DNA from 2 places in the Pseudoduganella lutea genome. Region 1 is predicted to be linked to the other one. Evidence: predicted binding sites of a transcription regulator. Region 1 holds the regulator's gene; the other holds the start of a gene.
What was found. Region 1 encodes LexA, which represses DNA repair genes until DNA is damaged. Its sites were predicted from a motif close to ACTGTATNNNNATACAGT; they were not measured.
Positions count from the first base shown of each region.

Region 2: dinB (DNA polymerase IV) is a predicted target of LexA. The motif match lies at 2,431-2,448, and genes of this name have one in related genera.

Region 1 covers NZ_CP035913.1:4,722,584-4,729,360, forward strand. The annotation lists gene purF (amidophosphoribosyltransferase) at 1-960, shown strand, start outside; gene EWM63_RS20085 (cystathionine gamma-synthase family protein) at 1,101-2,342, shown strand; gene EWM63_RS20090 (hypothetical protein) at 2,380-3,222, shown strand; gene lexA (transcriptional repressor LexA) at 3,413-4,102, opposite strand; gene rpsF (30S ribosomal protein S6) at 4,517-4,903, shown strand; gene priB (primosomal replication protein N) at 4,918-5,208, shown strand; gene rpsR (30S ribosomal protein S18) at 5,241-5,531, shown strand; gene rplI (50S ribosomal protein L9) at 5,565-6,017, shown strand; gene EWM63_RS20120 (replicative DNA helicase) at 6,316-6,777, shown strand, end outside.
Region 2 covers NZ_CP035913.1:3,349,135-3,355,911, reverse strand. The annotation lists gene EWM63_RS14210 (class I SAM-dependent methyltransferase) at 1-91, shown strand, start outside; gene EWM63_RS14205 (recombination-associated protein RdgC) at 156-1,052, opposite strand; gene dinB (DNA polymerase IV) at 1,237-2,388, opposite strand; gene EWM63_RS14195 (hypothetical protein) at 2,613-2,831, shown strand; gene EWM63_RS14190 (methyl-accepting chemotaxis protein) at 2,848-4,599, shown strand; gene EWM63_RS14185 (MFS transporter) at 4,613-5,887, opposite strand; tRNA gene EWM63_RS14180 (tRNA-Val) at 6,058-6,133, shown strand; tRNA gene EWM63_RS14175 (tRNA-Asp) at 6,155-6,231, shown strand; tRNA gene EWM63_RS14170 (tRNA-Asp) at 6,323-6,399, shown strand.

The DNA.
Region 1 (6,777 bases):
ATCCGTCCGCTGTGCCTGGGCATCAACGAGACCGAGAACGGCACCGAATACATGCTGGCGTCGGAATCCGTGGCGCTCGAAGGCGCCGGCTTCCGCTTCGTGCGTGACGTGGAGCCGGGCGAAGCCGTGTTCGTCGACGCCGACAACAAGCTGCATGCCCGCATCTGCGCCGACAATCCGTCGCTGAACCCGTGCGTGTTCGAATACGTGTACCTGGCGCGGCCCGATTCCGTGATCGACGGCGCCTCCGTCTACAGCACCCGCCTGAAGATGGGCGAATACCTGGCCGACAAGATCAAGCGCGAAGGCCTGGCCGACGACATCGACGTCGTCATGCCGATCCCCGACTCGTCGCGCCCGGCCGCGATCCAGCTGGCGCTGCGCCTCGGCAAGGAATACCGCGAGGGCTTCATCAAGAACCGCTACATCGGCCGCACCTTCATCATGCCGGGCCAGGCGCTGCGCAAGAAATCGGTGCGCCAGAAGCTGAACGCGATCGGCGACGAATTCAAGGGCAAGAACGTGCTGCTGGTCGATGACTCGATCGTGCGCGGCACCACCAGCCGCGAGATCGTGCAGATGGCCCGCGACTCCGGCGCGAAGAAGGTGATCTTCGCCTCGGCAGCGCCGCCGGTGCTGTACCCGAACGTGTACGGCATCGACATGCCGACCCGCGACGAGCTGATCGCCCATGGCCGCACCGTTGACGAAGTGTGCAAGGAAATCACGGCGGACGCGCTGGTCTACCAGGACCTGGAAGACCTGAAGAAGGCGATCTCGGACGTCAATCCCGCACTGACGAGTTTTGAAGCGTCGTGCTTCGACGGCAAGTACATCACGGGCGACATCTCGGCCGATTATCTGGACCGCATCGAGCAAGCGCGCCACAATCCGAAAGAAAAAGTCGAGGACGCCGCGCGCAACCACCTGAACCTGAATGCGGCCACGACCGAAGCGTAAATAACGGGCTCCTCGCGGAGCCCTTTTTATTGCTTGAAATCCTGGAACATTTCCCAAAACCGGGGTCAGACCCCGAATTTGGGAAACATTTCCTGAAATCGGGGTCTGACCCCGTTTCTCGGCAACTATTCCGATAAGACATGAACGACAAGAAAAACTACGGTTTCACCACCACGATCCTGCACGGCGACCGCCAGAAGAGCATCGAGCAAGGGTCGCTGCACAAGCCTGTCCACACGTCCGTCGCGTTCGGTTACACCGATGCGCGCCAGCTGGCCTCCGTATTCCAGGGCCGCGAGCCGGGCTTCCGCTATGGCCGCCAGGGGAACCCGACCGTGTCGGCGCTGGAAGAAAAAGTCACCAAGATGGAAGACGGCGTCGCCACGCTGTGCTTCGCCACCGGCATGGGGGCCATTGGCGCCGTGTTCCAGGCGCTGCTGCGTGCCGGCGATCACGTGGTCTCGTCGTCCTTCCTGTTCGGCAATACCAACTCGCTGTGGCAGACGGTCGCCGGGCAGGGCGTCGCCGTCGATTTCGTCGATGCGACCGATGTCGCCAACGTCGAAGCCGCGCTGAAGGACACCACGCGCATCGTGTTCGTGGAAACGATCGCCAATCCGCGCACCCAGATCGCGGACCTGGAACGCATCGGCGCGCTGTGCGCGGCAAAGGGCATCCTGTACATCGTCGACAACACGATGACCACGCCTTACCTGTTCCGTCCGAAAGCGGTTGGCGCCGGCCTCGTCATCAATTCGCTGACGAAATCGATCGCCGGCCATGGCAACGCGCTGGGCGGCAGCCTGACCGATACCGGCGCCTACGACTGGAGCCGCTACCCGAACATCTTCGAGAACTACAAGAAAGCCGCGCCGGCGATGTGGGGCATCACGCAGGTTCGCGCCAAGGGCCTGCGCGACTTCGGTGCCTCGCTGGGGCCGGAAGCGGCGCACCACATCGCCGTCGGTGCCGAAACGCTGGCGCTGCGCATGGAGCGCACCTGCGCCAACGCCAGGGCGCTGGCCGAGATGCTGGAAGCCGATCCGCGCGTGGCCGCCGTGCACTATCCCGGCTTGCCCTCGCACCCGCAGCATGGCATCGCGACCGACCTGTTCAAGGCCTATGGTTCGCTGTTCAGTTTTGAACTGCGGGACGGCATCGACTGCTTCGACTACCTGAACCGGCTGAAGATCGCCGTGCCCGCCTCGAACCTGGGTGACACCCGCACGCTGGTGATCCCGGTTGCGCACACGATCTTCTACGAGATGGGGGCCGAGCGCCGCGCCTCGATGGGGATCGCCGAATCGCTGATCCGCGTTTCCGTGGGCATCGAGGAGACCGACGACCTGGTGGACGATTTCCGCAAGGCGCTGGATGCATGATGGCGAGGCATGAAGGTTGATGCATGAGGGTTGAAGCATGATCCAGCGCTGGATCGGTGCCGCCGCCGCACTGGCCACGGTATTTGCCGCAGCGGCCGCGCGGGCTGAAGTCTCGGTGCCGCTGGCGCTGGAGCGGGGCATCCCCGTGGCCCAGCTGACCATCGCCGGTCATGTCTTCCCGTTCACGTTCGATATCGGTTCGTCGCGCACGCTGCACCTGACGCGCGAGGTGATGGCCAGGATTCCCGGCCTGAAACTGACGGGCCGCAAGATGCGAAGCGCCGACCTGACCGGCAAGGTGCGCGAAGAAGAGGAATTCGTCATCCCTGACCTCGTCGTCAACGGCGTGTCGTTCGGCGAGGTGAAGGGCGTGTCGTATGAGGCGTGGGGCCTGGGTATCGGCAAGGGGGCCGGCCTGCCGCCGCACTCCGTCGTCGGCCTCGGCCTTTTCGCCAGGCAGCCTTTCGTGTATGACCAGTCCGGCCGCACCTTGCGCTTCGGCGCGCCGCTCGAGCCGGGCTCCGGCTGGCAGCCGCTGGCCCATGAGCGGGTGCACGAAGGCATCGTCGCCAGCTTGTCGAACGAGCGTGCCCGCTACCGTCTGGTGCTGGATTCCGCCGCCAACATCTCGATCGTCAAGCCGCAATCGGTCGAGAAGCAGGGAGACCGGCCGACCCGCTGCGATGTGTTCGGGCCGGACAAGCCATGCAGCTTCGTGTCCGTCTCGTTGCCGGGCGGGGCGGCGATCACGCCCTACCTGATGCCCTTGCCAGGGTTCTTCCAGCCCGACGGCATCCTCGGCGCCGACTTCTTCGGCAGGTATGCCGTGTATGTGGACCAGGCCCAGGGGAAGGTGGCAGTGCGGCCGCCGTCGAGGTAGGGCGCTGAGGTAGCATCTGAAGTAGCTGTGGAGACAGCCGTAGAGACAGCCAATAAGGCAGGCCCGCGAAGCAGGGCGCCGTGACGGAAGTCGCTGGCGAACAGGTGTCGTGCCGGCCATTGCGAGCCGGCATGACGCATGCCGTACCGGCTGGTGCAAGCCGGCACGACAGGAGAGCAAACGTGAAGCGTCAGTGCCAGGCGCGCAGCAAGCCGACCGCGAGGCCTTCCAGCGCGAATTCATCTTCGGGCTTCACGGTGATGATCTTGAAGTCCGGATTCTCCGGCAGCAGCTCGATCGTGGCGCCGGTGCGGCGGTAGCGCTTCACGGTGACTTCGCTGCCGATGCGGGCCACGACGATCTGGCCATTCTTGGCGCTATCGACCTTCTTGACCGCCAGCAGGTCGCCATCCATGATGCCCACGTCGCGCATCGATTCGCCACGCACCTTCAGCAGGAAATCGGGTTTCGCGGAGAACAGGGCCGGGTCGACGCTGTAGGTTTTTTCCAGGTTTTCCTGCGCCAGGATCGGCGAACCGGCAGCCACGCGGCCAATCAGCGGCAGTTGCATCAGCAGCGCCGCGGGCACCTGCGGCATGTAATCGGTTGCATGCGCACTGCCCGGCGTGCCCGCGGGCGCAGAAGGCCCCGCCGCCCGCACGCCACGGTCGCCCAGCAGGCGAATGCCGCGCGACGTGCCAGCCGTGATTTCGATCGCACCTTTGCGCGCGAGCGCCTTCAGGTGCTCTTCGGCCGCATTGGCCGACTTGAATCCCAACTCGGCGGCGATCTCGGCGCGGGTTGGCGGGAAGCCGGTGGTATCGATGGCATCCCTGATCAGGTTGAGAATTTGTTCCTGCCTTGCGGTGAGCTTGATCATGATGCGAGTAGCCGTAAAAATAGCTGTGGATATAGACAGTCTGTATTTTTGTACAGTGCCTGCGCGATTGCAAGAGAAAACACGATTCAGGCGCAGAAATATTTCATGAAAACCGGTGACAGGCACCAATTTGCGGGAAATGTTGCAGAAAACCCATGCCAGGAAGGTGTGGGCGGGGGCAGGCAATCTCCGTTACGCGGGCGTGGACCATGCTCCACGACATCCCCGCTTCGCCAGCGGTTTCGCAGCGGACGTGCAACGGCGGAATGGCTTGCCGACAGCCTGGCGGCGGCGGTGGCGGACCGCCGGGCGGCTAGCCATTGGTGAAAATATCTGCTATTCTAGCGGGCTTACCTCTTCCCACACCTGTCTTGACGCCAGGGTGGGCTATCAACAGTCCTTAAGGGAGTTTGCATGCGTCACTACGAAATCGTATTTATCGTCCATCCGGACCAGAGCGAGCAAGTGCCCGCGATGATCGAACGTTACAAGGCCAGCGTCACGTCGCGCGGCGGTAACGTCCACCGCGTGGAAGACTGGGGCCGCCGTCAAATGGCGTACTCGATCCAGAAACTGGCCAAGGCACACTACATCTGCCTGAACATCGAGTGCGACAACGACACGCTGGTCGAACTGGAAACCGCGTTCAAATTCAATGATGCCGTGCTGCGTCACCTGACCGTCAAGATGAAGAAAGCGGAAACCGCTCCTTCGCCGATGATGAAGTCGGTCCAGCGTGAAGACGCCGCCAAGAGCCACCGCGCTGAAGCCGCGGCCGCTCCGGCAGCTGCTGCAGCCTAAATCCGGGAGTCTTGCTGAACGAGCTGAAGTTCACTGGCCTGATCACCGAGCGGGAAGTCATACGTTTCACCCCCGCCGGGCTGCCGATCGTGAATGCAGTATTGCAGCACAGTTCGCAGCAGATCGAGGCAGGCATCGCCCGCCTGACGGAATTTGAAATCGCCGCGGTTGCCGCGGGGGAGATTTCAGGCCGTTTCAGCAGCGCGCCGCTGGGAGGGGCCTACGAATTCTCGGGGTTTCTCGCCAGGAAAAGCCGCAACAGCAAGAGCCTGGTTTTTCACATCATTGATTTTCGTGCCGCCTGAAGCGACACAATATTTAAATACAGGAGCCTAAAATGGCATTCGGTAAAAAGTTCGACAAAAACAAAGCCAAGCTGAAAGAAAAGCGCAAACAGCAGAACCCGCTGTTCAAGCGTAAGAAGTTCTGCCGCTTCACCGCCGCTGGCGTTGAGCAAGTCGATTACAAAGACGTCGACACGCTGAAAGATTTCATCCAGGAAAACGGCAAGATCATGCCGGCACGCCTGACCGGCACGAAGGCGCACTACCAGCGTCAAGTGGATACCGCGATCAAGCGCGCGCGCTACCTGGCCCTGCTGCCGTACACCGATCTGCACCACGCCTAATCGGCAGCAGTACAGATAGAACTGGAGAACATTATGCAAATCATTCTGCTGGAAAAAGTTATCAACGTCGGCAACCTGGGCGACGTGGTGAAGGTCAAGGACGGCTACGCACGTAACTTCCTGATCCCGCAAAAGCTGGCACGCCGCGCTACCACGGCTGCCGTGGCCGAGTTCGAAGCCAAGCGCGCCGACCTGGAAAAAGCCGCCGCTGAAAAGCTGGCAGCCGCACAAGGCCAGGGCGAAAAGCTGAACGGCATGACCGTGACCGTGTCGCAAAAAGCCGGTGTCGATGGCCGCCTGTTCGGCTCCGTCACCAACTTCGACATCGCTGAAGCGCTGACCAAAGCCGGCTTCGCCGTGGAAAAAGCTGCCGTGCGCCTGCCGAACGGTCCGCTGAAGACCACCGGCGAGCACCCGGTGGCAGTTTCCCTGCACACGGACGTGGTGGTCGACGTGACCGTCGCCGTCGTGGGCGAAGCTGCTTAATTACCGGGATTTTTTCTTCGGTAAGACTGTCGTAGATTTAAAAAGCCGGGTTCGCCCGGCTTTTTTATTGCCGGCGCCGGGCATGGTTTGCAACACCGTCGCGACGGTTGCGACAGGCTCGCGCTTTGGCTGCTATAACAGACGGATGCCGACCTGCTGCGAGTAACCGGCATGCGCTGGCAGGAACATAATATGCTGTCGCCAGGATAGTGATCTTGCCACAAAGGACGTTCCTCTTGCCGCCAGACTTGCCAACCATTATGAACTTTGGCCTGCTTATGCAGGTATAATGCGCGCCATGAATGCCCCATCCGACCCGCAAGTCGATTCCCTCCGTATCCCGCCCCATTCCATCGAAGCCGAGCAATCGGTCATCGGTGGTTTGTTGCGCGACAACGCCGCATGGGACCGCATCGCCGACTTCATGCACGCGGAGGATTTCTATCGCTACGACCACCGCATCATCTTCGAGCAGATGATCCGCCTGATCAATGGCGGCAAGCCGGCCGACGTGATCACCGTGTTCGAAGCGCTGACGATGCTGGGCAAGGCCGACGAGGTGGGCGGCCTGCAATACCTGAACGCAATGGCGCAGAACACGCCATCGGCGGCGAACATCCGCCGCTATGCCGAGATCGTGCGCGACCGCGGCGTGCTCCGCAAGCTGATCACCGTGGCCGACGAAATCTCCGGCAACGCGTTCAGCCCGCAGGGCAAGGAAGTCAAGCAGATGCTCGACGAAGCGGAATCGAAGATCTTT
Region 2 (6,777 bases), 1.4 Mb from region 1:
CGGGCACCAGCTGGACAGGCTGGTAAGCCGGGCCCTGGAGTTCCGCGACAAGACATTGCCGCTGCTGGCACGGCTGGGCGCCGTCGGTTAGTCACTGCGCGGCGGAACGGGGCCGCACATACTGGCGCCCCTCCGCCGCCGGCGATCCGTGAGGATCAGGCGGTGGCTTCGCCGCCCAGGGCTTCGACGATGTCCCGCAGCAGCAGCGACAGCTCGCCCGTCATCAGCATGAAGTCGCCGTCGAAACGTTCGTCGTCGTTACGGGTGACGGCATCGTTTTCCTTCAGCACGTCGAGCGGCTTCACACTCTTGATCGCCAGCGATTCGGTCAGCACGAACGAGATCTTGCTTTCCCACGTCATCGCCAGGCGCGTGCACTGCTTGCCGGCGGCAATGTGGCGGCGCACTTCCTCGGGTTCCAGCGTGTGGCGCACATAGCGCACGGCCGCCTTGCTTTCGCCGGTGGCGCGCAGTTCGGTATCCATGTCGACGGTGAAGCCGGCCGGTGCTTCATCTTCCTGCAGCCAGGCCGTCATCACGCCCACCGGCGAGCGCTGCACGCGCAAGCTTTCCAGCGGCATGCGGTCGACCGCCTTCAGCAGCAGCTTGATCACGTCGTCCGCCTTGGCCGGGCTGGCCGCGTCGACGACCAGCCAGCCGTTGACGGGGTCGATCCACGTCCACACATTGCTGCGGATCGTGAACGCGCGTGGCAGCAGTTCGTCGTGCACGCGCTCCTTCAATTCCTTCATCGCCTTCTTGCCCGGAGCGAAACCTTGCTGTTCTTCCATCTCGGCGGCACGGGCCTTGGCCACCTGGTTGACCACCGTCGACGGCAGCAGTTTCTTCTCGGTGCCGAGCAGCAGCAGCATCTGCCCGTTCACCACGTGCACGAGCGATTCGTTACCGCGCGGCGAGTCCCAGCCCTGGCGCAGCATCTCGTTGCTGCTGGCCGGCGTGAACGCCGCGGGGCGCAGGGCTTCATCGAGTTTTTCGGGAGCAAATGCCCATGGCGCGGGCAGTCGGTAGATCTGTAGATTCTTGAACCACATGCTGGAAGACCCTTGTTCTTACGCGTTGCAAAGCCCATCATTCTACACCCGGCTCAGCAGCCGGGCCACCGCGATCTTGTTGAAACGGCGCCTGCCGGGGAGCGTGTTTTTGTGCGCGGCAGTGCCCCCCTGCGGCGTGCAACACCACAGCCCGGTGGCGCAAGCCGGCGCATCCGCCGCCGGCTCACCCCGGGAACAATTCCCCCTGCTCCCCCGCCCTGTACCGCTCGGCCTCGTCAAGCGGCACCAGCGCGCTGACCCGCACGCCCAGCAGGCGCAAGCGCTGCTCCAGCGGCACGCGCCGCAGGCATTCACCGGCGGCGCGCCGGATCATGGCGGCATCGGCCGTGGGCGACGGCAGCGTGACGTCGCGCGTCACGGTACGGAAGTCGGCATAGCGCAGCTTGATACCCACGGTGCGGCCGGCATAGCGCTTGCGGTGCAGGTCTTCCGACAGCCGCGTGCACAGCCGCGTGAAGATTTCGGACAGCGTGTCGCGGTCATGCTTCGCGTGCAGGTCGCGCTCGAACGTGGTTTCGCGGCTCACGCCTTTCGGATCGGAACGCGTGACGACTTCGCGCTCGTCATGCCCGTGCGCCACGCGGTGCAGCCACTCGGCGGAATTGAGGCCGAAGTGTTCCTGCAGCAGCTTCGGGTCCGCCTGCGCGAGCTGGCCCACCGTTTCGATGCCGAGCGACGTGAGCTTCGCATAGGCTTTCGGGCCGATTCCGTTGATCTTCTTTGCCGACAGCGGCCAGATACGCGCCGGCACGTCCTCCAGCGACACGATGGTGAGGCCATCGGGCTTGTCCAGGTCCGAGCTGATCTTCGCCAGCAGCTTGTTGGGCGCGATGCCGATCGAGCACGTCAGCCCGGTCGCCGCCTTCACGGCCTCCTTCAGCCGCATGCCGAGGGCCCGCGTTTCTTCCGGGTGGTCCGTGAGGTCGAGGTAGATCTCGTCGATGCCGCGGTCTTCGATGTCGGGCACGATCTCCGCCACGGCCGCCTTGAACAGGCGTGAATAACGCTTGTAGGACTCGAAATCGGTCGGCAGCAGGATCGCCTCGGGAGCCAGCGCCGCCGCCTTCATCGTGCCCATCGCCGAAAACACGCCGAGTGCGCGCGCTTCGTAGGTGGACGTGGTGACCACGCCGCGGCCCGCGTAGTCGCGCAGTTTCGAGAAACGGCGCGTGCCGTCCGGCTGCAGCACCGGCTGGTGCCGCGAGCCGCCGCCGACCACCACGGGCAGGCCACGCAGCTCGGGATAGCGCAGCAATTCCACCGATGCGAAAAACGCATCCATGTCGAGGTGGGCAATGCGGCGCGGCGGAACCATGGCTTGTCGGCAGGCTTGTATTCAAAATGAAAAAATGCGGGCACTGTGATTATATCCAGTGTGCAGCAGGCTCCGCCAGCGCCCGGCGCGTTGCATTAATTGTTTTATTTTTCAATTACTTAGTGCTTTTTTATCCATCGTTTTTACGCAACAGTAGCAGCGCACAAGTATCGTGCGCGAGAGAAAGGCGCGTACCATCGGATCTTTCAACCACTTGCGCGAACATGGCAGCCAAACTCCGTTTTTATTGCTGGGTTCCACTTCTTGCCTGCGCCCTGCCCGCCGCGGCGCAAACGTCGGTCACGCTCACGGGCGGTGTCGATGCCTTCGTGGGCTCGATGACAAACAGCGGCGATATCACGCCGACGACGCTGCATGGCGACTGCATCACCACGCTGCCGTCCGCCATGAGCCATGGCCTCGGCGTGCGCCACTCATTCTGACCGAAGGAAATCGATCGTGAACCTCTCCAATATGCGCATCGGCGCCCGTCTCGCCCTCGGTTTCGCGGTGACCATCGTCATCATGTTCATCATGTCGCTCGTCGGCATCAGCCGCATCCAGGAAGTGGCCGCGCGTACCGACCAGCTCGTCAATGACCGGTACGTCAAGGTCACGCTCCTCAACGACATGCGCAGCCAGGTCAACCGCGGCGCGCAGGCGGTGCGCAACGCGATGCTGACGCCGGACCCGGCGCAGACGCAGGAATTCCTGCGCCAGATGGCCGCGGCTGACGAAGCCGGCGGCGTATCGGCCGCAAAAATGCATAAATCGGACCTGACGCCCGACGTGCGCGCCGTGTTCGACCAGCAGAACACCGCGTACTACGCCTACAAGGAACTGCTCGACAAGGCGATCGCGCAATACCGTGGCGGCGACCGCGAAGGTGCCGTACAAGCCTTGTTCGGCCAGGTCATCCCGGCGCAGACGGTGTATTTCCGCCATCTCGACGAGCTGTTGAAGAAACAGCGCGAACTGATGGCGAACGATGCCGAAAACGCGACCGCGGCGGCGAAATCGGCGACCACGCTGATGATCGTGCTGCTGGTGGTGGCGACGATCGTGTCTGCCGTGATCGGGTGGCTGATCACGCGCTCCGTTACCGGCCCTGTCAGCGAAGCCGTGCAGATCGCCGAAACGGTGGCGGCGGGCGACCTGACGGCGCAGATCGTTACCACGCGCAAGGATGAGATGGGCCGCCTGCTGGGCGCCCTGCGCGACATGACGACGGCGCTGACCGGCACCGTGCGCACCGTGCGCGACAGTACGGACACGATCAACACGGCGGCGGCCGAGATTGCCGCCGGCAACATGGACCTGTCCAACCGCACCGAGCAGCAAGCGGCCAGCCTCGAGGAAACCGCATCGTCGATGGAGGAACTCACGTCCACCGTGCAGGCGAACGCGGAAAACGCGCGCCAGGCGAACCAGCTGGTGGTCTCGGCCGCCAGCCATGCGAACGAAGGCGGCCAGGTCGTCAGCCAGGTCGTCGAGACGATGGGCTCGATCAAGGAAAGCTCGTCGAAGATCGTCGACATCATCGGTGTCATCGACGGCATTGCGTTCCAGACCAATATCCTGGCACTGAACGCCGCGGTGGAAGCGGCACGCGCCGGCGAGCAGGGCCGCGGTTTCGCGGTGGTGGCATCGGAGGTGCGCAACCTGGCGCAACGCTCGGCCAGCGCCGCGCGGGAGATCAAGGAACTGATCAACAATTCGGTCGACAAGGTCGATGCGGGCAGCCGCCTGGTGGACCAGGCCGGCACCACGATGGACCGCATCGTGACGTCGGTGCAGCAGGTGGCGGACATCATGAACGAGATCGCGTCCGCCAGCCAGGAACAGAGTTCCGGCATCGCCCAGGTGAACACCACGATCACCACGATGGATACCGCCACGCAGCAGAATGCCGCGCTGGTCGAGGAAGCGGCCGCTGCGGCGGCCAGCATGCGCGAGCAGGCGCAGCGCCTGGTCGCCGCGATCTCCACATTCCGCATCGACGACCGGGCCATCGCGCCGGCCTTCCCCGTGCCCGCCGTTTCCCCACCGGTGCGGCCGACGGTCCCGCCGGCTTCCGCCGTGGCGCACCCGCCTTATCCCAAGCTGGCCAGCAAGCCACCGGTGCAGGCGCGGGCAGCCGCTGGCAAGAGCACGTCCAAGACGCCGCCTGCCAAGAAGGCGCCCGAAGGCGACGACTGGGAAGAGTTTTAAGCCAGGTGCTGCGCTACGCGGGTAATCGCCCGCGTGCCAGCACGAGCAGGCCGCCCAGCACCAGGCTGGCCGCAAGCAGCGAGATGCCGATGGCCGTGCTGCCGGTGGCATCGCGGATCGCGCCCACGAGATAAGGGCTCGCGAAGCCGGCCAGGTTGCCGACCGAGTTGATCAGCGCAATGCCCGCCGCCGCTGCGGAGCCGCCCAGCAGCGCCGTCGGCAGGCTCCAGAAGATGGGAAACGTGGTCAGGATGCCGGCCGTGGCGAGGGACAGCGCGGCCAGGGCCAGCACGGTATCGTCCGCCCATACGGTGGCCGCCACGAGGCCGGCGGCGCCGGCGAAACCGGCAATGGCCGCATGCCAGCGCCGCTCGCCGGTGCGGTCCGAATGGCGCGCCGCCAGCACCATGACGACGGCGGCCACGCCATACGGGATCGCCGTCAGCAGGCCGATATGGAACACGTCCTGCACGCCGCTGTTCTTCACCAGTTGCGGCAGCCAGAAGCTCACGCCATACAGGCCCATCACGAACAGGAAGTATACGAGAGCCAGCAGCCATACGGTGCCGCTGGCGAACACCTGCCGCAGCGGCAGGTGACGCTTCGACGCCGCTTCCGCGGCCAGCTCGCGTTCCAGCACCGCCTTGTCGGCGTCCCCCAGCCACCGCGCGGCGCGGATGCCGTCGTCCAGGTAGAACAATGTCCAGATGCCGAGCGCGACGGATGGAATGCCTTCCAGCAGGAACAGCCACTGCCAGCCATGCAGCCCCGCCTGGCCGGCGAACGCCGCCATGATCGCGCCCGACAGCGGCCCGCCCAGCACGCCCGCCACGGCAACGCCGCTCATGAACAGCGCCACGATGCGAGCGCGCCGATGCGCCGGATACCAGTAGGTGAGGTACAGCACCACGCCCGGAAAGAAGCCTGCCTCGGCCACCCCGAGCAGGAAGCGCAGCACGTAGAAGCTGACAGGGCCGGTGGCGAACATGGTGGCCGCCGAGACCAGCCCCCAGCTGATCATGATGCGCGCGATCCAGCGCCGCGCGCCCACCCGTTCCATCAGCAGGTTCGACGGCACCTCGAACAGGAAATAACCGACGAAGAAGATACCGGCACCGATGCCATAGACCGTGTCGGACAGTGCCAGGTCGGCCTGCATCTGCAGCTTGGCGAAGCCGACGTTGACGCGGTCCAGGTAGGCGGCCACGTAGCACAGGAACAGGAACGGCAGCAGGCGGCGGCTGACGCGCCCATACAGTGCATCGAGCGCAGTGGCGCTGGCGTTCATCGGCTCTCCCCGGCTGGAAAAACCGCAGCGTAGCATCGCCGGTGCCCACGAGACGAGGCCGGCTGGAAATATTTTCGCGAAAGTCCTTGCGAAATCTCAAAACTGCGCAGTAGAATACGGCCTCTTCTGAACGTTGTGACAAACGTTCGAAGCATCGAAGGTGATGATGAGGGCGCTTAGCTCAGTTGGTAGAGCGGATCCCTTACAAGGATTAGGTCGGGAGTTCGAGCCTCTCAGCGCCCACCACGCAGTCGATGTTGAAGACCTGGAGCGGTAGTTCAGTTGGTTAGAATACCGGCCTGTCACGCCGGGGGTCGCGGGTTCGAGCCCCGTCCGCTCCGCCAGGATTCTGAAGAGAGCCCGACATACCGGGCTTTTTTCTTGTCGCAGCAGCGACGCAGTTTTTTTCAGTACTTGCTTACGCAAGCGCTGATTGGAGCGGTAGTTCAGTTGGTTAGAATACCGGCCTGTCACGCCGGGGGTCGCGGGTTCGAGCCCCGTCCGCTCCGCCAGCATCAGTAAAAAAGCCCGGCTTGCCGGGCTTTTTTGCGTCTGATGCTGGCGCAGCGGAGTGCTTCCCCTGCGGGAAGCACGGCGGGGATCGAAGGGAATCGCCTACCAGCGATTCCGCGGCCGGCAGGATGTCGGCGAGCCCGTCCGCTCCGAAGCTGCCAGTGAAAATCGGCCCGGCTCGCCGGGCTTTTCACTGCCAGCTCATTATTCCGCCGTGCCTTGCAAAGGCACGGCACGCGCGAAGCGCTGCTTCGCTTGAAATCCCCGCAGCCCTTCTACTCCGCCCCCCGCTTCGCCGAAATCCCCCCTCCACGCGCAACTCTCCCCCATCTGCACAGGCAGCATCCCAAAAAACACGCTCCGCCGCGCTTTTCCGC